DNA from 2 places in the Virgibacillus kekensis genome. Region 2 is predicted to be linked to the other one. Evidence: a T-box and tRNA genes for the amino acid it is inferred to sense, from the RefSeq annotation. Region 2 holds a T-box; the other holds one or more tRNA genes.

Region 1 (10,877 bases), on a different contig from region 2:
GTAACACACCATGCAAAACAATTTTGAGCAATTTGGTTTCCGTCCTGTTATGACAGAGGTAACGGAAGATTTAAATTTCAGGAAGCCTACAGAAATTCAACAGCGGGTAATTCCGGCTATTTTAAAAGGAAAAAGTGTAATCGGGCAATCACATACAGGTTCCGGGAAAACCCATGCATATCTTTTACCCCTGTTTAATCAGTTGGATGAGAGCAGGCGGGAGGTGCAGGTTGTTATTACGGCACCAACACGCGAATTGGCAACGCAAATACACGAGGAAGTAAAAAAGATTATTGACTTTGCTGATAAGAAACAAATTTGGACATCGAAATTGTTGGTTGGTGGCACCGATAAACAAAAGGCCATAGAGAAACTGAAGGTTCCCCCTCACGTTGTCGTAGGGACACCCGGCAGAATTCTTGATATGGTTAAGGAGGATGCTTTATCCATCTACACAACTGAGACTTTCGTAATTGACGAAGCTGATTTGATGCTAGATTTAGGATTTATCAATGACGTTGATCAGTTGCTTGTAAGAGCCCATCGAGATGTCCAGCTTCTTGTATTTTCTGCGACCATTCCACAGCGGTTGGAGCATTTTTTCCGCAAGTATTTGGAGAATCCGCTCCATGTAAAAATTGATGATGCCTTATCCCCGGAGACTATGGAACATAGGTTAATCCCTTTAAAACACCGGAGTGAAGCTGAGATTATCATGGAAATATCCAAAACAATCCAACCGTATCTAGCCATTATTTTTACGAATGGTAAAGACCTTGCTGATGATCTTGCTGCATCCTTACAGCAAAAAGGTTTGGATGTTGGGATTATCCATGGCGGTTTGAAGCCTAGAGAACGAAAACGGGTCCTTAAAGAGATTCAGGATCTGCGTTATCAGTATATTGTAGCAACTGACCTTGCTTCCAGAGGTATTGATATTAAAGGAGTAAGCCATGTTATTAACGCCCAGCTGCCCAAAGAAGAAGATTTTTATATTCACCGGGTCGGAAGAACTGCACGTGCTGGAATGGAAGGAACAGCTATTAGTCTGTATCAAGACAGCGATATCAAGCTGATAGATAAATTGGAACAAAAGGGCCTAGCCTTCACGTACTATGATATTCGTAATGGTGAATGGAAAGAAGCCAAGGCGTGGAATGAGCGTGGCTTACGGACCAAGACAGTTTCAGATGCGGATACGGAAGCGTGGAAGAAAGTTAGAAAAACGAAAAAAGTTAAGCCTGGTTACAAGAAAAAGATGAAGAAACAGCAAGAGAATATAAAAAGACAAATACTTAAAAAGCAGAATAAGCGAAAATAGGAGTGGGGAAATTGTTGAAAATAGGTTCACACGTATCAATGAGCGGGAAGAAAATGCTTTTGGGTTCCAGTGAGCAAGCTATATCTTATGGTTCAAACGTTTTTATGATATATACCGGCGCACCACAAAACACGCGCAGAAAACCGGTTGAAGAACTTAATATTATGGATGGAAGACAGCATATGAAAGCGAACGGCATTGAAGAGGTCATTGTTCATGCTCCATATATTATCAACATCGGAAATACGGTAAAACAGGAAACTTTTGAGCTAGGCGTAAATTTCCTGCGAAGCGAAATTGACCGTACGGCTACAATAGGTGCCAGGCAGATTGTGCTGCATCCAGGCGCCCATGTAGGTGCGGGGGCTGAAAGTGGTATCAAGCGAATAATAGAAGGTCTTGATGAGGTGCTAGAAAAAGATAAAGATGTACAGATAGCCCTTGAAACAATGGCTGGAAAGGGCTCCGAAATCGGGCGTACTTTCGAGGAACTGGCACAAATTTTCGATGGCGTGACACATAATGATAAACTGTCTGTCTGCATGGATACATGTCATATTCACGATGCGGGATACAATATCGTCGAGGATTTTGACGGTGTATTAAACGAATTCGATAAAATTATCGGTTTAGACCGTTTGAAAGTAGTCCATGTAAACGACAGTAAAAATGAACGTGGTGCACATAAAGACCGCCACGAAAATATCGGCTTTGGCCACATTGGTTTCGATGCACTACATTATGTAATTAATCATCCACAACTTACCGGTCTGCCAAAAATTTTAGAAACACCATTTGTCGGAGAAGATAAAAAGAACAAAAAGCCGCCATATAAATTTGAAATTGACATGATTAAAGAAGGCACCTTTGATGAGGGACTTAAAGAAAAAATCGTCAATCAGTAAGGCTTTTTCTTTAAATTTAGTTGACCTTTAACCATCGCATTTGATATAAAATGCGAAGTAGTGAGCTATGTTGATTTCCGCTTCAGGCAGTCGCTTTCACCACTCCGGGTGCAAGTACGACATCTGCTCATGAATTCGCAGTGTCTCCTTTGCCGCGGGCAACGCTTCAACTTCCTCGGAAGCAAAAACGCTTCCTGCGGGATTTTCAGCTGTTGCTTTTCCCGCAGGAGTCGACTGCCTTACGCTCCAATCAACGCCAGGTTACCGAAGAAGATTCATCTAGAGTTCAGTGAGAGGTCGTTGGAAACATACTCAATCCCTTATAAGTTATGGACACTAAGCGTTAGCAATACACGAAGACTCCTGTGGAACAACGAGCCTAAGAGACCCCACAGTGAGCGATCTTGGCGAACGAGGAGGCTCGTGGTGAGTTCACGGAAAGCGAAGTGTATTGCTGAAGCGGTTGCCTACCATTTTTAAATTCACTACTTCGTAGTTCATATCTTTTGCGACCACAAGCTTTTAGATAATAATTAACAGTAAACAAAAAGAGGAATAACGCGTAATTGCGTTAATTCCTCTTTTTTGTTTAGTAATTTTCATTTGGGGTACTAACTGAATAGGTGTTCCAGTCCATATGTGCGAATCAGTTCGTTAAACAACTTTTTTGCTTTCCTGGCTGTTTCAGCATCTGTTATTTTTGCCAGATCTTTAAACATTTTTTCCCGTTGTCTGTTATTGAAAATATCCGCCTTACTGGTTTTCAGGTAAGAAGTTATTTGTTCAGCCTGTTGTTTGCTGATTGAAAATCCATATTGTTTGCTGTAATGAAGCAGATCATCAGGTGAAAGCTGCTTGATTTTTTTTGCCGCCATATCTTTTATAAAATTTGTCATTATCCTACTCCTTCAAAAGAATACTGTTTTACTATATGCAGAAACCACCGGAAAATAAACTTGTACATAAGGAGATGCAAATGAACACAACAAAACCATATTTATTAAGACAGGTTGTAATTTTTTTAATTATAAGTACTTTTTTTAGCATAATAATATTTTTAGTTACACAGGAGAATGAAAAATTGATGGCCACAAATAATGGTTTGAAAGCAGAAAATCATAATCTAAAAGTGGAGAACACTTTTTTGGCCACAGAGAATTTACTTGATGCCCGGAAAAACAGTTATTATTCGTGGCAAAAAGTAAATGAAAAGGCGAATGAACTGGTAGCAGAAAGTAATGGCAGATTTGAAAAATCATGGGCTATATACCTTGTCCAACAAGCTGAGACATTTGATATTAATCCCTATATTGTATATGAATTACTGAAAGTGGAGACAGGCAACACGTTTAACCCGAAACTTGTGGGGCCGGAAACCGATTATGGAAGAGCATATGGGATGGCTCAATTTATGAAAAATACTGCGCCATGGATTGCTGAAATGTCTGGTATCCAATACAAGAAAGAGCTATTATTTGATCCTTATTATTCCATTCATTTGTCATTTGTGTATTTAGATTTCCTGCATGAATTTTACGGCACGTGGGATAAAGCCTTAACTGCATATCACCGTGGTATGGGTGGATTAGAGCATTTCATTTCAGAAAATGGCCATGCCAAAAGCTGGTATGCTGTAGAAATTTTAAGTAATGCTAATGAATATAAGCAATTGACCAGCGCTGAATAGTCATCCATAAAGTACCAACATGATATTGGCTTACCATCCATAAACTATGAACGCACCTCATTTTTAGGAAAGAGAGGTCTTGTGCTATGGATGAAGGGCAACGGATAAAAAATGGCATAAGTGCAAAAGAAGACGAGGCTTACCGTGAAAAACAGGCCAACCATGGTAATCAGGCAGAAGGACTGGACACACAGGATATTGCCTCCACAAATCTGAACGGAACACAGCCGGTGATTGACGGTACCGGTGACGGCCGTGATGAAGAATTTGCTGCCGAAATGACCGCTGATGAAGCAGTTGATGGACCATTAGAGCGAGAGCGGAATTCAGAAGAATCGGGGACACAGGTAAACAGTGCTTTTGGCTGGATTGCCTTGTCACTGTCTGTTATTTCCTTCTTTGTTTGGCCAATCATACTCGGTGGTGCAGGGATAATCCTCGGTTTTGTATCAAAAAGACGAGGTTCAGATACGTTAGGAAATGTTGCTATTGCCGCAGGGGCAATTTCCATTTTGATTACCCTGTTTATACTTCCGTTTGTATAGATGTAAGGGACTGACATTAATTGTCAGTCCCTTTCTCATAAACCGGAAAGGAATAAAATTTTCCGGCTGTAAGATTTTTGGGGTCAGCAGTTGGATTTAATTCTGTGAAGTCTGTTAAAATTTTTTCTATATTTAATGATTCCTGTAAATCAACATTAATCCTCTCTACAATGGATAGCACAGTATCTCCATTCTGTACCTTCACCTGCATTGAGTAAATCCTCATTTCATTATTTCCTTCTATTTCAGTTGCTTCCTCATCACCTACTTTGTAAGGTGTATCCAGTGAAGTTCCGACCGTTAAATCTTTATAAAGACTAACCAGTAGTAAAATGGTGAATAAGTACAAGATTGCTTTTTTAAAACTACCCATTTTAATTCTCCTTATAATATAATGAAACAAAATAATTAGTTAAACGTATATACAGGTAAGGAGGGGCTGGAATGGGGATATTTGCGCTAGATTGGATAGGTCTTGTCCTGACCGGGTTTGGGACGTTATTTCTTATTGGAGAAATACTTGTAAATACGCGTGGATTATTCGGCTTGCTTGGAATCGCCTTTATCACGGTATATTTTTCAGTATATCTTGAACCAGGCTCGTTTATAATTATGCTTATTATTTATTTTATTGGATTATTACTTATTATTGTAGACGGTAAGCTTCTAAATGATGGAACGCTTGCGGTGATTGGGCTAGCCTGCATGCTGGTAGCCGTTGCAATTACTGCACCAAACCTATATGCAGGAATGTATGCAGTAGTAGGAGTGCTGGGTGGAGGGATTTCCTCACTCTTTTTCCTAAAAGTTTTTAAAAAGCGGGATATGTGGTCGAAAATAACTCTAGTTGACCAACTGACAAATGAGGCAGGTTATAACTCGATGAACGAGTCCTACAGTAAATTAGTGGGCCGGGAAGGTGTTACACTAAACAATCTGCGGCCGGTTGGGACTATCCGAATTGAAAAAAAAGATTACAGTGCGGTTTCCAACGGACAGTGGATACCAAAGGATACAAAAATCAAAGTAGTGCAGGTAGATGGAACCCGCATCCTTGTTGAAAAAATATAATTAAATAACAATTAGGTAGTGTTCTAATGGAGCACTATCTTTTTTTTATTCGCGAATGAAAAGACCTGGATTAGGGTAGTAACTAAATAAAGGTAAAACAGTACATAATGTAAATTCTATGTAAATTTTTAATGGATGTCCTTTACAAAACATAATTAGATACTTAATAATGGGTAGCGGAATGCGACAAAATTCAACTTTGATTTGAAGGGATGGTTTGGCTGTTGGATATTAATATTCAGGATCTTATATTTCAATTTATTGGCGGTCTGGGTATTTTCCTGCTTGGTATCAAATATATGGGGGAAGGCCTTCAAAAGTCAGCTGGGGATAGACTCCGGGATATTTTGGATAGATTTACAAGCAACCCATTTATGGGGGTAATCGCTGGTGCAATCGTTACGATTTTGATTCAAAGTAGCTCCGGTACGACTGTACTGACGGTCGGACTGGTTAATGCAGGGTTCATGACACTTCGACAAGCTATTGGTGTTATTATGGGTGCCAATATTGGTACAACGGTAACAGCATTTATTATTGGTATAGATCTAGGGGCATACTCACTGCCAATTATGGCTGCAGGCGCATTTTTGCTTTTCTTTATTAAAAATCAGAAAGTACAAGCTGTTGGGCAATCTATTTTTGGCTTCGGCTCTCTGTTTTATGGTCTGGAACTCATGAGCAGCGGTATGCACCCGCTTCGCAGTCTGGAAGCATTTCAGGAATTAACTGTTAACATGAGTCAAAATCCAGTACTAGGGGTGGTAATTGGAACTTTATTTACTGTAATTGTGCAAAGCTCCAGTGCTACAATTGGTGTTCTTCAGGGATTATACTCTGAGGGCGCAATTGGACTTCAGGCAGCAATTCCTGTATTGTTCGGGGATAACATCGGTACTACAATTACCGCGGTTTTCGCGGCGATTGGGGCAAGTGTAGCAGCAAGACGCGCTGCATTCACACACGTAATTTTCAATCTGATTGGTACAACCCTCTTTTTAATATTGTTAGGATTCTTTAGGGATTATGTAGGTTTTGTACAAGAACAGTGGAATCTTGATGAAAAAATGACAATAGCGGTGGCACATGGTAGCTTTAACTTTTTAAACACTCTTATTCAGTTTCCATTCATTGCGGGACTTGCATGGCTGGTAACCAAGTTGGTTCCAGGAGAAGATACGACGGTCGAATACAAACCAAAACATCTCGATCCAATATTTATTCAGCAGTCATCGGCCCTTGCACTGGACCAGGCTAAGGCCGAAGTAATCCGAATGGGCGAGTATGCTCATCAGGGACTGGAAGAGACAAATAACTATTTAAATACTAAGTCCAAGAAGCATTCAGAAATGGCGACACAGATTGAGGGAGCTTTGAACAGCTTGGACCGCAGCATTACGGATTACCTGGTTGATATTTCCCGTGAATCCATGTCAGAATTGGAAAGTGCTAAACACTCAGCACTAATGAACTCTGTACGTGATATAGAGCGGATTGGTGATCATTTTGAAAACATCATTGAACTTGTTGATTATAAAGTTTCCAACAAAGTTCATCTTACTGATCAGGCGCAAGATGACTTAAATGAAATGTTTAATCTAACCACCATGACTGTTAAGCAGGCGGTTGGAGCATTGGATAACATGGATCGTGAAGAAGCGCTGGCTGTAGTTCAGAAAGAGGATGAAATTGATCAGATGGAACGGACATACCGCAAAAAGCACATCATTCGAATGAACGAGGGATTGTGCAGTGGTTCAGCGGGTATTGTCTTTGTTGATATTATCAGTAACCTTGAGCGAATTGGCGACCACGCGGTTAACATCGCTGAAGAAGTACTTGGAGATTAATTAAAGGAAAGAGGCGCTTAGGCGTCTCTTTTTTTGCTATGTGATTAGATATTATGATTGAAAACATGAGCGTTTAATGCTATAGTATTTATCGGTGCTTGTACAGAAGGCATTCCATACTCTATGAAAATAATGCAAGAAAGTTATTGACAGATTGTGTGGGACATGGTAAATTATATCTTGTCGCTAAAATGATTAATACAACATAGACAAGCAAAACATAAATACTTAAATTTATTCCACAGTAGCTCAGCGGTAGAGCAATCGGCTGTTAACCGATCGGTCGTAGGTTCGATTCCTACCTGTGGAGCCAGGGCGGTGTAGCTCAGCTGGCGAGAGCGTACGGTTCATACCCGTGAGGTCGGGGGTTCGATCCCCTCCGCCGCCACCAATTTTCATTTTATAAAATATTTACTAATATGGCGGTCGTGGCGAAGTGGTTAACGCACCGGATTGTGGCTCCGGCATTCGTGGGTTCGATCCCCACCGGTCGCCCCATAAAATAACATAATTGAAGGACCCTTAGCTCAGCTGGTCAGAGCTATCGGCTCATAACCGATCGGTCGCAGGTTCGAATCCTGCAGGGTCCACCATATTGTACACGGAGGTGTACCCAAGTCTGGCTGAAGGGATCGGTCTTGAAAACCGACAGGCGGGTCAAACCGCGCGGGGGTTCGAATCCCTCCACCTCCTCCATACATATTTTTGTACGACGACTTGATTAAACACAAACACACCATAAATTACTTTTCATGGCTCTGTAGCTCAGTCGGTAGAGCAAAGGACTGAAAATCCTTGTGTCGGCGGTTCGATTCCGTCCGGAGCCATCTTTCAAAAACAAGCAGATGCTTGTTTTTTTGTTTCCATAACAGTTGGGCTTTAGATAGTGGCCATCCATTCTTAATCCCTTTAATACCGTGCAAATAATTTGCAAGTACAGAAATGCTCTGATAGGCTTTCATTAAAGGGTGAATTTTCGAATCCTTTTAATAACCATATTATTAAGGGAGGAAATTAGAAATGGCAAACTTTGAATTACCAGAACTACCATACGCATACGATGCACTCGAACCAACAATTGATAAAGAGACCATGAACATTCACCACACAAAGCATCATAATACTTATGTAACTAAGTTGAACAGTGCTTTGGAAGGTCATTCAGATCTTCAGAACAAGTCAATTGAGGAAATTGTAAGTGATCTGGATTCAGTACCACAAGATATCCGTACAGCAGTCCGCAACAATGGTGGCGGTCATGCAAACCACAGTCTTTTCTGGAAAGTGATGTCTCCAGACGGTGGCGGAAAGCCTTCAGGCGATCTAGCTAAGAAAATTGACGATACTTTTGGCAGCTTCGATAAGTTTAAGGAAGAATTCGAAACAGCTGCAAAAGGGCGTTTTGGTTCCGGATGGGCTTGGCTTGTTGTGAATAACGGCGAACTTGAAGTTACAAGCACTCCTAACCAGGATTCACCGCTTTCAGAAGGAAAAACTCCTATTTTAGGGCTGGATGTGTGGGAGCATGCATACTACCTGAAATATCAAAACAAGCGTCCTGATTATGCTTCTGCATTCTGGAACGTTGTTAACTGGGATGAAGTTAACAAAAACTATAACGAAGCAAAATAATTATCATTAAATTAAAGGCATGGGATAAATTCCCATGCCTTTTCTGTGCTCAGGAACCATATTGCATATCTAACTATTATTTGCTCACACTATTAACGATAAAAAGGAGCAGAAGATATGCAAAAAAGCTTAAAGTTCTTAGCAGGAAAAGTGGATATAAACAAAGACCTTATCTTTTTGTTATTAATAGGTGGATTATACTCTTTAGGAATTTTTCTATCCAATACATTTGTAAATATATACTTATGGAAGCAATCAAATGATTATATAACAATTGCCATGTACAACCTTGGCATATTTACATTTCAGCCGCTGACATTTATTCTTGCTGGAAAAATTGCGAAAAAAGTGGACAGGGTTATAGTTCTTCGTTTAGGGGTAATATTCTTATCTCTATTTTTTTTAAGTGTGCTAATTATTGCTGAGGATGCATCTACCTATAATTTCATGTTGGGTAGTCTTTTGGGAATCGGATATGGATTTTACTGGCTGGCATTTAATGTACTGACCTTCGAAATAACGGAACCGGAGTCGAGGGATTTTTTCAATGGCTTTCTCGGTGTTCTGCAGTCACTCGGTGGTATGATTGGTCCGCTTCTCGCAGGTACCATTATCGCAAGGCTTCCGGCTAATCTTGGATATACCACCATTTTCACCATTTCTTTCGTCCTGTTTATTGGGGCAGTAGCCTGCAGCTTTATTCTGAAACGTCGTCAGGCTGAAGGGAAGTTCCATTTCAGAAGAGTTCTTGCCGAGCGGAAGCATAATAGTAACTGGCGGAGGATTTTGAATGCTCATGTATTTCAGGGACTCAGAGAAGGTATCTTTTTATTTGTGATTGCGATATGGGTATACCTTACAACACAAAGTGAATTTGCACTTGGTATGTTTAATCTTTTTCTGTCTGGTCTATCATTGGTGTTTTATTTTCTCGTCACAAAATGGCTTAAACCGTCCATGCGTAAAAAAGCTATCCTTACTGGAGGGCTGACGCTATATTTATCTATCTACATTATTCTTTTCACGATTAGTTATACACAACTTATTATCTATGCGGTAATCATTGGAATTGCCTACCCTATAATAAACGTACCATACGCGTCTATGACCTATGATGTAATTGGGCGGGCATGGAAGGCAAAGGATTATCGAGTGGAATATATTGTTGTAAGGGAATTATTTGTGAACCTTGGCAGGGTTACCTCCATTATCCTTTTTTTAGTTGGGATTACCCTGTTTCAAGCAGAAAAAATTATCCCTATTCTGCTTGCGGTATTTGGACTGGGACACCTGATTATTTTCATGTTTATTAAAAATATTTACCTTGGCAGTCCTCCTGATAAAGAGGTGTTAACCAAAGAGCCATTAGCTGATGAAAAAAACAGGTAGCCCCTTAGATTTCAGACGAAAAAATGTTATAATATAGAAAATATGTTTGCCTTGAGGGGGAAAGAAATGGTCGAGAAAAAGAAAAAGAAAAAAAAATCACAACTCCCTTTTCGTTTAAATATACTGTTTTTTATTGTCTTTTTACTGTTTTCCGTACTGATCCTGCAGTTAGGTGTCGTACAGATTCTCAATGGGGAAGAGTTTCAGGCGGAAATTGAACGGACAACGAAGGACTATACAGAAATTCCAGTACCGAGAGGGAAAATGTATGACCGCAATCACAACCTGATTGTTGATAATGAAGCTCATTATTCCATAACTTATACGCCAGCAAAGGGGATTCAGGCAATAGAACGTCTGAAAGTTGCCGAGAAGTTGGCCCAGTATATATCCATGGATTCCAATGATGATTTGGAGGGTGTAACGCTACGGAATAAAAAAGAATACTGGTATCTAAAGAACGAAGAAGAAGCAAAA
Region 2 (10,877 bases):
CCAATACCTGCAGCATTGTGGACTTTCCTGCTCCATTTTCACCAACAAGACCAATCACTTCTCCTGGTGAAGCTGAGAAAGTAATGGAATCAAAAATAAATTTTTTTCCATAAGCCTTGGAAAGTTGTTCAACCTTAAGCATGAAACTCATCCTTTCTTATTGTCCAAAATATTGCCAGAGAAACAATCGTTACTGTCCATACCGTGATGAATTGTCCTTCAAGTAGCGGAGTTACAGGATTAATAGAATTCAGCCAAGTATTATCCGGTATCATTTCAGCAGGTAAAATTGCTCCGCTGGAGATTGTGAACAATAAAGTAAGAGCAAAAGACACCGTATAGTAGAGAAATAATTTTTTAAAAAGCTGGGCAAGCAGAAAGGCTCCTAGATTTATCAAGACACGGAACAGCAGTAAATTCATTATACTGATCCATTCTCCAAGATAGAGATAAATTATACTAACCGACAGTAAGTCAACCATAAAAAGAAGAACTGTATAAATGATGAAGTTCCTGATTAAATATGACTTCATCGACCAGCGGGTAAAATAAAATCGAATCGCCGCTTTCCGGTTCCTTTCTTTAATTACCCAATCAAACAGAAGAAGGGAAGACAGTATACAAAATACTGCCCAGATTCCCCAGACATTGATGACCGAAATTTCCTCAGCTTCTTTGGAAGAGGAGCCGAGAAAAGAAAACTCTGTTGTAAGCAGATTTTCTTCCTTCTGAATTTCTTTACTTCTATGTATGATTTCATTGAATGTCCAACTGGTGTCAGTATCATATTGTTCTTCAAAGTCCTGAATGAAGAGTGCCGCCTTTGATCTGCCAGTCTCCTGCTGGATGTACGACAGAATTATTTCTTTTACAGGCGAATAAGCAAAGGATAATCGCGTTTTATAACCTGTAATAAGCTGGTTTCGGTCATTTTGCAGTATATCTTTTTCGAATCCTTCTTGAACAATAAATACACTATCCAGTTCATGTCTGGTAAGGGAAGCCAATGCTTTCTCCTTATCTAGCTCCTTAACACGCAAAAATGGTGTCGATTTTATTTCCTTAACCAGTTCTTTCGAAGCGTCCGTTTTTTCTTCAAGAATAATGCCTACTGGGACTTTGGCATCTTCCTGTATCGTGTTGGCGGCAATTACAACTCCTAGTGTTGCAAGGAGAGGAAACAGCAGCCAGAAAATAATACTTATCCATTGTTTTTTCCAATGCATAAAACGCACTGCAATTATATTATTCATCAGACAGCATGCTCCTTCCATTTGGATATTCCAAGGAACAGCAGGAAGAAGGAAACTGTCATGAGAATCAGCGGTATAAAGTTTGTATAAATTCTGCCATTCAGCACAATTTCTTGTAGCCAGTTAAATGCTTCACTTCCAAAGCTGTACGGAAGCAGTTCCTGTATATAAAGCGGAAAATATAGTGTAGGGATAACTGCTCCGCTTAGTAGCAGCGTTAAGAAAGTGAAGATGGACTGAACAAGTAACCTGACCTTCTGATCGGATAACAGCATCTCCAGAACTGCCAACCCAAGCAAGTATATACAACAGTGCAGAAGAGTAATCCCTGTCATCCGCAGATAATCATCTGCAGTGATGGAAAAGCTCATTAGCTTTATAAGAAGCGTGCACGCAATCATGGAGCAAACAAAAACAATCAGAAAAGTTGTCAGTATTTTCGCCGACAACAGCTGAAAGTCCGTTACGCCATATAGGCGCATACGTCGCTTAATACGTGGTTCTTCATCTCTTGTTAAAAATGAATACATGATCAGCAGCCATAATGTGAGGACAGTAAACCAGGCTGCGAGGCTATAGTATTTAGTGGGAGATTGTGTTGCATGATTAGTCACTTCTTCTTCTTCGATAATTTTATCTTTTCCGACTGTATAAAATACGAAGCTTGAGAATTGTTTTAACAAGATTTCTTGCCGCATTTTATCGCTTACCGGCAGCTGCTTCAGATAGTTGTTGATCGTTAGTATGTTTGCCTGGGAAGTTCTGATATGACGAGCTATACTATCGATAAGCTCCTTAACAATATAGCTTTCAGTACTTTTGTCCGGATTTCCGATTATCCTTAGTTTAACTGGATTTCCTTCATATAGACTTTTGGTGAACCCCTCAGGAAAGGTCACATATGCGCTTAGCCTGTTATTTATTGCCCGTTTTGCCTGTTCCTCAGTTAATGTATCGATTTTTATGTACGTGCCTATCTGTGAAGTTTCTTCTATCATATCAACAACCATTTTTGTTTCTTTGGATTTATCCATATCGACTAGCCCTACGTGAACAGGATTGCGATCCTCAGGCATAAAGATAGTAACCGCAACAAAAGCAGCCAAAAACACCAAAACTACTGGAAACAGTAAAAGCAGAGGAAGTGATAACCACTTCCTCTGCAGATGTTTAAAATTATTTAAGGTGAATAATGTTAGATTCCTTAAGAATGTCATAAATCCACTTCCGTTTCTTTATGCATGAAGGGATGTTAAAAACCATTCATGCCTCCGCCCATGGATCCGAAAATCCACTGCTGAAATTTCGGAGTAACCTCATTTTCAATATACTGGTTGATTTCCTCCATGCTCATGTTACCAATGTTTTTAATTTCTTTATCGGATTCGAGCTGAACAGCATCTATTGTTTTGGCGTTCACCTCAATATGAAGACCAAACATATCCTGAGTTACACCTGGAGCTTCAACTGCAAAGTCGTGCTCAGAAGTCATTCGATCATTGTCGTAAGAAGAGGTCCCGGACCATATTAAACTTCCATCTTGAACGGCATCTTTGAATGATAAGGTCCGTTCAAATTCTCTTTTGCTATCTTTGAGTGTCTCTGAACCTTCATAGGAAAGCTCTGTTTCACCAAATGCGAGCTTAATAGAATCAGCAGCCGTGTTATTTTTCCATTCGAGATCTCCGGTAAGTGTCATGGTATGTTCCCCGGTCTGGTCGGTCCCTGTAAATTGGTAGTTGAACGTCTGATTGGTATCAGTGAAAACTTGGGAACCATCGATTGTCAGGTTAACCATTTCATCATCAGAAGGACCCATCTTCACTTCAATGTTTCGTTTCACAATAAGGTCATCATGAACCCAAATAACAGACTTGAATCCCTCAGGAATGTTAAGTTCCTCTAAACCTTTTTGTGCTTCTTTTATCGCCGTTTCAAAATCACCCATCAACTCATCAACCTGATTTTGCATGTCAGGTGTGAGTGTGGAAGAAGAAATCCCTGCTCCGAATTGCTGAAATACTATCTGTTCACTAATGATCTTTTTTAACCGTTCATCGCTTTCCATCTTGTTTAAAACCTTGCCGATAATGTCTTTTAGTTGTTTTTCAGTAAGGTGCATAGTTATTTTTTTGGCATCAAATGATTTTGACTCTACATTCACTGTCTCGTCGCTAGTTGAGAAAGCATCATCCGGAATTGCATCGTAAATCATTTCAAGATACTCATTTTTAATGTATTCCTGATCTTCTTTATCTAAGATACCAGCAGAACGCTCGAAAAAAGAATCCAGTTCAAGTTTTTCATCACCGGTAAACATTTCAGGATCAATTTCCTTCAGTAGCTTTCCAAGATCATCTCCGTTAAGCTGGACTAGTTCTTCGAGGAAAGGAAGACCAAGCATTACTTTTTTGTCAGTCATATATACTTCAATATTCCCTACCTGCATGCCACCCATGCTCGCCTCTATCTGGGTTGCCATATGTTTCTTTTCTCTGTCCAATTCGGTTGTAACGGTTATTGCTGAATTGTTTATAATTTGTGAAGGGCCCATTACCCCAAAACCGCCGCTCATTGCATTAGGATCATTATACTCTCCTGAAAGCTCAAAAGTCGTCTCCGTAGGATTTTTAAGACTCACTTCCTGCCATGCCAATTCGGGCTCGTACCGTTCTTTAACCTGCTCAAGTATGAATTCAGCTGAATTCTTTTCAGCTAGAAAATACTGCTGTTTTGCAGATAAGTTAAGCAATACAAATGCAGCAGCACTCCCACCGATGATCAGGACAGCAAGAATAGTCATCAATATAGCCTTCTTTGATAGCCCCCCTTTGCCTGCCTGTCCGTTGCTAAAATTACTCCCCATTGTAAATTCTCCTCCCTATGTACAACCCCTGTTAAAACTATATGTATTAATTCCATATAATTTTACCATAAATAAGAAGAAATGTAGCCAACTATTCTGGAAAAATAATACTGTTCTAAAAAATCGTTGTTTTGTACCTAAAAAAATAAACTGCGAAGTAGTGAGCTATGTTGATTTCCGCTTCAGGCAGTCGCTTTCCGCGGGCAACGCTTCAACTTCCTCGGAAGCAAAAAACGCTTCCAGCGGGATTTTCAGCTGTTGCTTTTCCCGCAGGAGTCGACTGCCTTACGCTCCAATCAACGCCAGGTTACCGAAGAAGATTCATCTAGAGTTCTGTGAGAGGTCGTTGGAAACATACTCAATCCCTTATAAGTTATGGACACTAAGCGTAAGCAATACACGAAGACTCCTGTGGAACAACGAGCCTAAGAGACCCCACAGTGAGCGATCTTGGCGAACGAGGAGGCTCGTGGTGAGTCCACGGAAAGCGAAGTATATTGCTGAAGCGGTTGCCTACCATTTTTAAATTCACTACTTCGTAGTTCATATCAAACGCGAAAGATAGAAAAGCAAAGGGTTCTTGGAAAACACAAAAATAAAGACAGATGCTTTGGGCATCTGTCTGTAATCTGGGGATTCTACTTCACCCTGTTGTTTCCTGTTTAACTCCCTGTTCAAGTGCGTTGATCATTTCCTGTTTATCCTGTTCGTCGGATTGTTTCCAGATCAGTTCAAACAATACACCTAGCCCAGGAAGCATTTTTTCCTCGCCATTCTGGATTGCTTCAACGATAGTAGCTTCTAATTGCTTTTGATCGTTTGATTCAATGTTTGATAGGATTGCTTTCCTTAAATTCAAGTCCAACATAAACACCCCTTGCAAATATTTTAAACTAACGATAGTTTGACCATGTTGGGACAATATATGTATGATAAAGCAAGAAATATATGGATAGGAATGAGCTTTTATGATTACTTCGGTACAGAATGATAAAGTCAAACAGTGGAAAAAACTGCACAAAAGGAAAGGCCGTACAGAATCGGGTGCATTTTTCGTGGAAGGTTTCCACTTGGTGGAGGAGGCGCACAAGAGTAATTGGGAGATTAAGGAACTGATCGTACAGGAGGGTATTAATGTCCAGCATATTGAGGGAGAGTTTCCTATTACTGAGGTTGGAGATAATGTTTTCAAGCATATTTCTAAAACAGAAACACCCCAGGGAATTGCTGCCATTGTAAAAATGAACCAACCGAAGGTGGTAAATGGTAGTACCGTTCTGCTGATTGATTCCATTCAGGACCCGGGAAATCTCGGAACAATTATTCGGACAGCTGATGCCGCAGGGTTTAATGCGGTTATGCTTGGCGAAAATACAGTGGACGCGTATAATGAAAAAGTTATTCGTGCCACCCAGGGATCATTGTTTCACTTGCCGGTAACTACGGAAAATCTTGATGAAAAAATTACCGAATTGAAAGAAGAAGGATTTAATATATGGGCTTCTTCACTGTCAGGTGCCAGGTCTTTTGATGAGCTGGAAGTAGGCAGTAAGACTGCGTTAATATTGGGGAATGAAGGTGCCGGTGTCCGCGATGAGATTGTCGAACTTGCCGATACTGTTGTGAAAATCCCGATATACGGTAAAGCTGAATCTCTTAACGTCAGTGTTGCAGCAGGCATATTAATGTATTATATTAAGATGTAAATGTTGCATACTGACAACAAGTTATCTATAATTGATAAAAGAAATCAAAAGAACGAAGCTGTGAAAGAGATAAGTAGCAACTATCCCGCCGGTAAAGGGAGGAAACATCGCAGACTGTAAATGTTTCCACCGGTAGGTTGTTATGATTCACTCTGGAGCTGACACTGGGACCTTGTTAGCGCAAGTAAAGGTGTTCCGGATGAATAATCCGTTATCAGGAATGAGTTGGACACTCGACAGGTGTGTCAACAAGGGTGGTACCGCGAAACCGGAGCTTCGTCCCTTTTTTGGGACGGGGCTTTTTTATGTTTTCAAAAAGAAATAAGGGAGGCTTTTTTTATGAAGGAACAGCTTGAACAAATACAGGCTGACGCATTGGAGGAAATCAGGCAGTCAAATGACCTGAAGGAACTCCAGGATATCAAAGTAAAATATCTGGGAAAAAAGGGATCGCTAACTGGTGTGTTAAAAGGCATGGGCAAGCTCTCAAAGGAAGAACGCCCAGTAGTTGGTGAAATCGCCAATAAGGTAAGAGAAGCAATTACCCAAGAATTTGATCAAAAAAGTGACGCTCTCGAACAGGTTGCATTAAATGAACAGCTGGAAAAGGAAGCGCTTGATGTTACACTACCCGGGCGTCCGGTTCAGGTAGGTGGCCCGCACTTACTTACAAAAATTGTGGAAGAAATCGAGGATTTATTTATCGGTATGGGATTTGAAGTGCGTGAAGGTCCAGAAGTAGAGACCGATTACTATAACTTTGAAGCACTGAATCTGCCAAAGGGACACCCAGCAAGGGACATGCAGGATACTTTTTATATAACTAACGAACTTCTATTAAGAACACATACATCACCTGTACAGGCTCGTACTATGCGACAGTATGACGGCGACCAGTCAGTAAAAATGATTTGCCCTGGTAAAGTATACCGTCGTGATACTGACGATGCGACCCATTCGCATCAATTCACACAAATTGAAGGACTTTATGTGGATAAAAACGTGCGAATGAGTGATTTGAAAGGGATTCTAGATAAATTCGCAAAAAGCATGTTTGGTCATGACCGTAAAATCCGTCTACGTCCTAGTTTCTTCCCATTCACGGAACCGTCTGTTGAGATGGACATTTCCTGTAAAGTGTGTAACGGGGAAGGATGCTCCGTCTGCAAGAAAACAGGCTGGATTGAAATCCTTGGAGCAGGAATGGTTCATCCGCGAGTACTCGAAATGGCGGGATATGATTCTGAACAGTACACCGGGTTTGCGTTTGGTATGGGACCTGAACGGATTGCCATGTTGAAATACGGTATCGATGACATCCGTAACTTTTATACGAATGATAAACGTTTCCTAAGTCAGTATCATCATGCGAAAGGAGGTACACTATAATGCTTGTATCGTTAAACTGGTTAAAAAACTATGTGGATCTGGGTATGATTTCACCTGAAGAGCTAGCTGAAAAAATAACTAAAACGGGTATCGAAGTGGACAGTATTGAGTATATAGCCCAAGAGAGCAAGGGAGTAGTTGTTGGATATGTGGAGTCGTGCGATAAGCATCCGAATGCCGACAAACTGAACCTATGCCAGGTTGATGTAGGATCAGAAAAACTGCAGATTATCTGCGGGGCACCGAATATCCAACAGGGCCAGAAAGTGGCAGTCGCGACACCAGGAGCAGTTCTACCGGGTAACTTCAAAATTAAAAAAGTTAAGCTTCGCGGAGTAGAATCTAATGGGATGATTTGTTCTCTGCAGGAGCTTGGCATCGAGGAAAAATATGTACCAAAGGATATAGCAGAAGGCATTTTCGTGTTTCCAGAAGAAATAACTGTTGGTGAAGCGGTTGAGCCACTCCTGAACCTGAATGATGCTGTGCTTGAATTTGACCTCACACCGAACCGTGCAGATTGTTTGAGTATGCTTGGAGTCGCTTATGAAGTTGCGGCTATTCTAGGCCAGGAAGTTAAGCTACCGGACGAGAATGTTGAACTATCGAACGAAAAAGCAAGTGATTATGTTAGCGTAGAAGTTAAAGACTCAGAATTGAATCCATATTATGGTGCATTCTTGGTAAAAGATATTGAAGTAAAACCTTCCCCGTTATGGATGCGAAACGCACTGATTGCAGGAGGAATCCGTCCAATCAACAATGTAGTCGATATTACAAACTATGTATTGCTTGAGTATGGTCAGCCGCTTCATGCATTTGATTATAATCTCCTTGGATCACGTGAAATAGTAGTTCGTCAGGCGAAAAAAGACGAGAATATTGAAACCCTTGACGATGTGGAGCGGGTCCTTTCAAGTGATCATTTGGTGATTACCGATGGTGAAGCACCGATCGCCATTGCCGGCGTAATGGGTGGAGCAAGCACCGAAGTGAATGAGGAGACTAACACAATTCTGCTTGAAGCTGCTTATTTTTCACCAACTTCTGTACGAAAAACGGTTAAAGATACGGGGCTACGAAGTGAATCAAGTACCCGTTTTGAGAAAGGGATAGACCCAAACCGGGTTTACCGTGCAGGAATGAGAGCATGCCACCTGCTTGAGAAGTATGCTGGAGCAACCGTACTTGCGGAACCGGTTATAGTTGATGAGCTTGATAAAAGTGAAAAAGTGGTAGCTATAGACACAAACGAAATTAATAAGCGTCTTGGCACCAACATTAGTACGGATGATATAAGCATTATTCTTGATAAGCTGAACTTCAATTATGAACAAGATAATAATGGTTTTACGGTAAAAGTTCCAACCCGGCGCGGTGATATTACTATATTTGAAGATATGCTTGAAGAGGTTGCCCGTATTTATGGGTATGATAATCTTCCATTCACCCTTCCGCAAGGCTCTTCCCAGGCAGGTGGGCTAACGGAAAGGCAGCAGCTGAAACGGGAAGTGAAAAACTATCTTCAGGGTGTTGGATTAATGGAAACAATCACGTACTCTCTGACCAGCGATGATCATGTGAATAAACTTGTCGGGCCGTCGGTTCAACAAAAGAACCCGACTCCTGTTCAGCTGGCAATGCCGATGAGTGAAGATCATAAATATCTGCGCTTGAGCATGCTTCCAGGGCTACTCGAGTCTCTATCATATAACCGAGCACGAAATCAGTCTGACCTTGCCTATTTCGAATTAGGAAGTATATTTGTCTCCACCGAAACGGAAGTCACCAGACAGCCGGAAGAGAATTTAAGAATTGCAGGTGCTTTGACGGGCTCTTGGATTACTCACCCATGGCAACAGGAAAAGAAACAGGTCGACTTCTATCTGGCAAAAGGAATTGTGGAAGGGCTGTTTGATTTTCTGGATATCCAGGTATCCTTTAAACAGTCTAAGCTGCAGGATATGCATCCTGGGCGTTGTGCAACAATTCTATTAGATGATCACGAGATAGGCTTTATCGGCCAGGTACACCCTACACTTGAAAAGGCCATGGACCTGAAGGAAACGTATGTATTTGATGTGGATATGGATGAGGTGCTCGCTGCATACAGCAATAAACCGGCATACAACCCAATTCCAAAATACCCATCCGTCTCCCGGGACATTGCATTTATTGTAGATGAGAGTATCCATGCAGGTGAGATTAAAGCAGAGATTGAATCTGTTGGCGCTTCAATTGTTAAAAATGTCCAGATTTTTGATGTGTATAAAGGTGAACATCTTCCTGAAGGGAAAAAATCAATCGCCTACAGTCTTTTATATCAGGACCCTGAAAAAACACTGAAGGACGATGAAGTAGAACAGTCGTATGAAAAAATCGTTGAAACGGTAAACACTAAATTCAATGCATATGTACGTTCATAAAGCGAGAAGCTCAACCAATTGTGGTTGAGCTTCTTGTTTACTTATAAATAACTTTCGGCTTTTTTTGTATTGGCAAAATGAGTCTTAGCAACTGAGTTTAATGTATTGCGGCCTTTGGACCGGATAATCCTTGCGATTGTCTGGTCCACTTTTTTGGAAGCACCCTTAGGGACGGTAAGGCCAAGCTTATCAGATAGTTTATCCATTTCTTTCAGAAAGCTTGCTCTAGCTATGATGGACCCAGCCGCTACCGCAATGGAATAACTCTCAGCTTTTGTCATGAAATATGTGTTTTCGGCCAGTCGCTGCCGTTCGCTGCCAATATGTTTCCGGTAAACTGCCGGCTCACAGAACTGATCAATCAATATTCCCTCGATCTGTGCTGGAGCGATTTTTTCCAGCAGATTATTAATTGCATGATGATGCAGCATAGCTTTCATCTTTCCCTGGGTCCAGCCACGTTTCTGTAGTTTATTATACTTCTCATTATGAAGAACAAGCAGGGAATAAGGTAGTTCCATGCGCATCAGATCTTTTGCAATTTCCCGTATGGAAGTATCTGTAAGGTTTTTGGAATCCCTGACCCCAAGTTCTTTAAGCAACGCAATCTGGTCTTTTTTTACAAAGGCTGCGGCCACCGTTATCGGGCCGAAATAATCACCGGTCCCAGCCTCATCAGAACCAATATGATTTGCTGTAAACAGAGTTTGCGGCGGGAAGAATACTGTACTTTTCTGTCTGCTGGGCTCCTTTTTGGATTCAGCAGAGCTGCTGTCAGCCCATTTCTCCGCTTCAGCGGCAGGGGTACTGCCCTGAAACATTACTTTGCCGGACTTATATGCAGTGATTACTGCGTTGGATGTTTTGGCACGGAATACAGCTCCCTGTGGGGGGGACTGCAGGTAATCTTTATAATGGTTTTCCATTTCTTTAATAGTTGGCATCGGGAGTTTATAAACATTCTGTGGCATTGTAGTCCTCCATCTCTATCGTTCTTATCAAACTATAGCAAATCCTATGCCTGATTGAAAGGTTAATTCTAAGGACAAGAGTTTCCTGAATAGCAGTCTTTGTGTTAAGATAAAGTGAACTATTTTTCTGTTAGGAGGGTATTCGGTGGCCCAGGATGACAAAAAACGTGTTACGGTTGAAATACATAATAAGTCCTACACAGTTGTTGGGAAGGAAGACCCCCATCACGTTCGTCTGGTTGCCAGTCTGGTTGATCAGAAAATGC

Evidence for each region. The T-box of region 2 lies ahead of pheS (phenylalanine--tRNA ligase subunit alpha). A T-box ahead of a tRNA ligase gene usually reads a tRNA of that ligase, here a tRNA-Phe.
Region 1: it has a tRNA-Phe gene. The T-box ahead of pheS (phenylalanine--tRNA ligase subunit alpha) is inferred to sense a tRNA for this amino acid. The anticodon was not compared.

Annotation. Positions count from the first base shown of each region.
Region 1 is NZ_JBHSFU010000006.1:106,558-117,434, reverse strand. Features, by position in the region: gene ACFO3D_RS11520 (DEAD/DEAH box helicase) at 11-1,321, shown strand; gene ACFO3D_RS11515 (deoxyribonuclease IV) at 1,333-2,226, shown strand; gene ACFO3D_RS11510 (DUF2624 domain-containing protein) at 2,838-3,122, opposite strand; gene ACFO3D_RS11505 (transglycosylase SLT domain-containing protein) at 3,311-3,913, shown strand; gene ACFO3D_RS11500 (hypothetical protein) at 4,000-4,458, shown strand; gene ACFO3D_RS11495 (hypothetical protein) at 4,475-4,831, opposite strand; gene ACFO3D_RS11490 (NfeD family protein) at 4,903-5,529, shown strand; gene ACFO3D_RS11485 (Na/Pi cotransporter family protein) at 5,742-7,379, shown strand; tRNA gene ACFO3D_RS11480 (tRNA-Asn) at 7,618-7,692, shown strand; tRNA gene ACFO3D_RS11475 (tRNA-Met) at 7,694-7,770, shown strand; tRNA gene ACFO3D_RS11470 (tRNA-His) at 7,802-7,877, shown strand; tRNA gene ACFO3D_RS11465 (tRNA-Ile) at 7,896-7,972, shown strand; tRNA gene ACFO3D_RS11460 (tRNA-Ser) at 7,983-8,075, shown strand; tRNA gene ACFO3D_RS11455 (tRNA-Phe) at 8,134-8,206, shown strand; gene ACFO3D_RS11450 (superoxide dismutase) at 8,400-9,011, shown strand; gene ACFO3D_RS11445 (MFS transporter) at 9,129-10,400, shown strand; gene ACFO3D_RS11440 (peptidoglycan D,D-transpeptidase FtsI family protein) at 10,467-10,877, shown strand, end outside.
Region 2 is NZ_JBHSFU010000001.1:42,544-53,420, reverse strand. Features, by position in the region: gene ACFO3D_RS00255 (ABC transporter ATP-binding protein) at 1-142, opposite strand, end outside; gene ACFO3D_RS00250 (ABC transporter permease) at 135-1,253, opposite strand; gene ACFO3D_RS00245 (ABC transporter permease) at 1,253-2,470, opposite strand; gene ACFO3D_RS00240 (hypothetical protein) at 2,506-4,119, opposite strand; gene sspI (small acid-soluble spore protein SspI) at 4,763-4,984, opposite strand; gene ACFO3D_RS00230 (TrmH family RNA methyltransferase) at 5,088-5,825, shown strand; T-box leader at 5,877-6,112, shown strand; gene pheS (phenylalanine--tRNA ligase subunit alpha) at 6,165-7,214, shown strand; gene pheT (phenylalanine--tRNA ligase subunit beta) at 7,214-9,640, shown strand; gene rnhC (ribonuclease HIII) at 9,682-10,611, opposite strand; gene zapA (cell division protein ZapA) at 10,757-10,877, shown strand, end outside.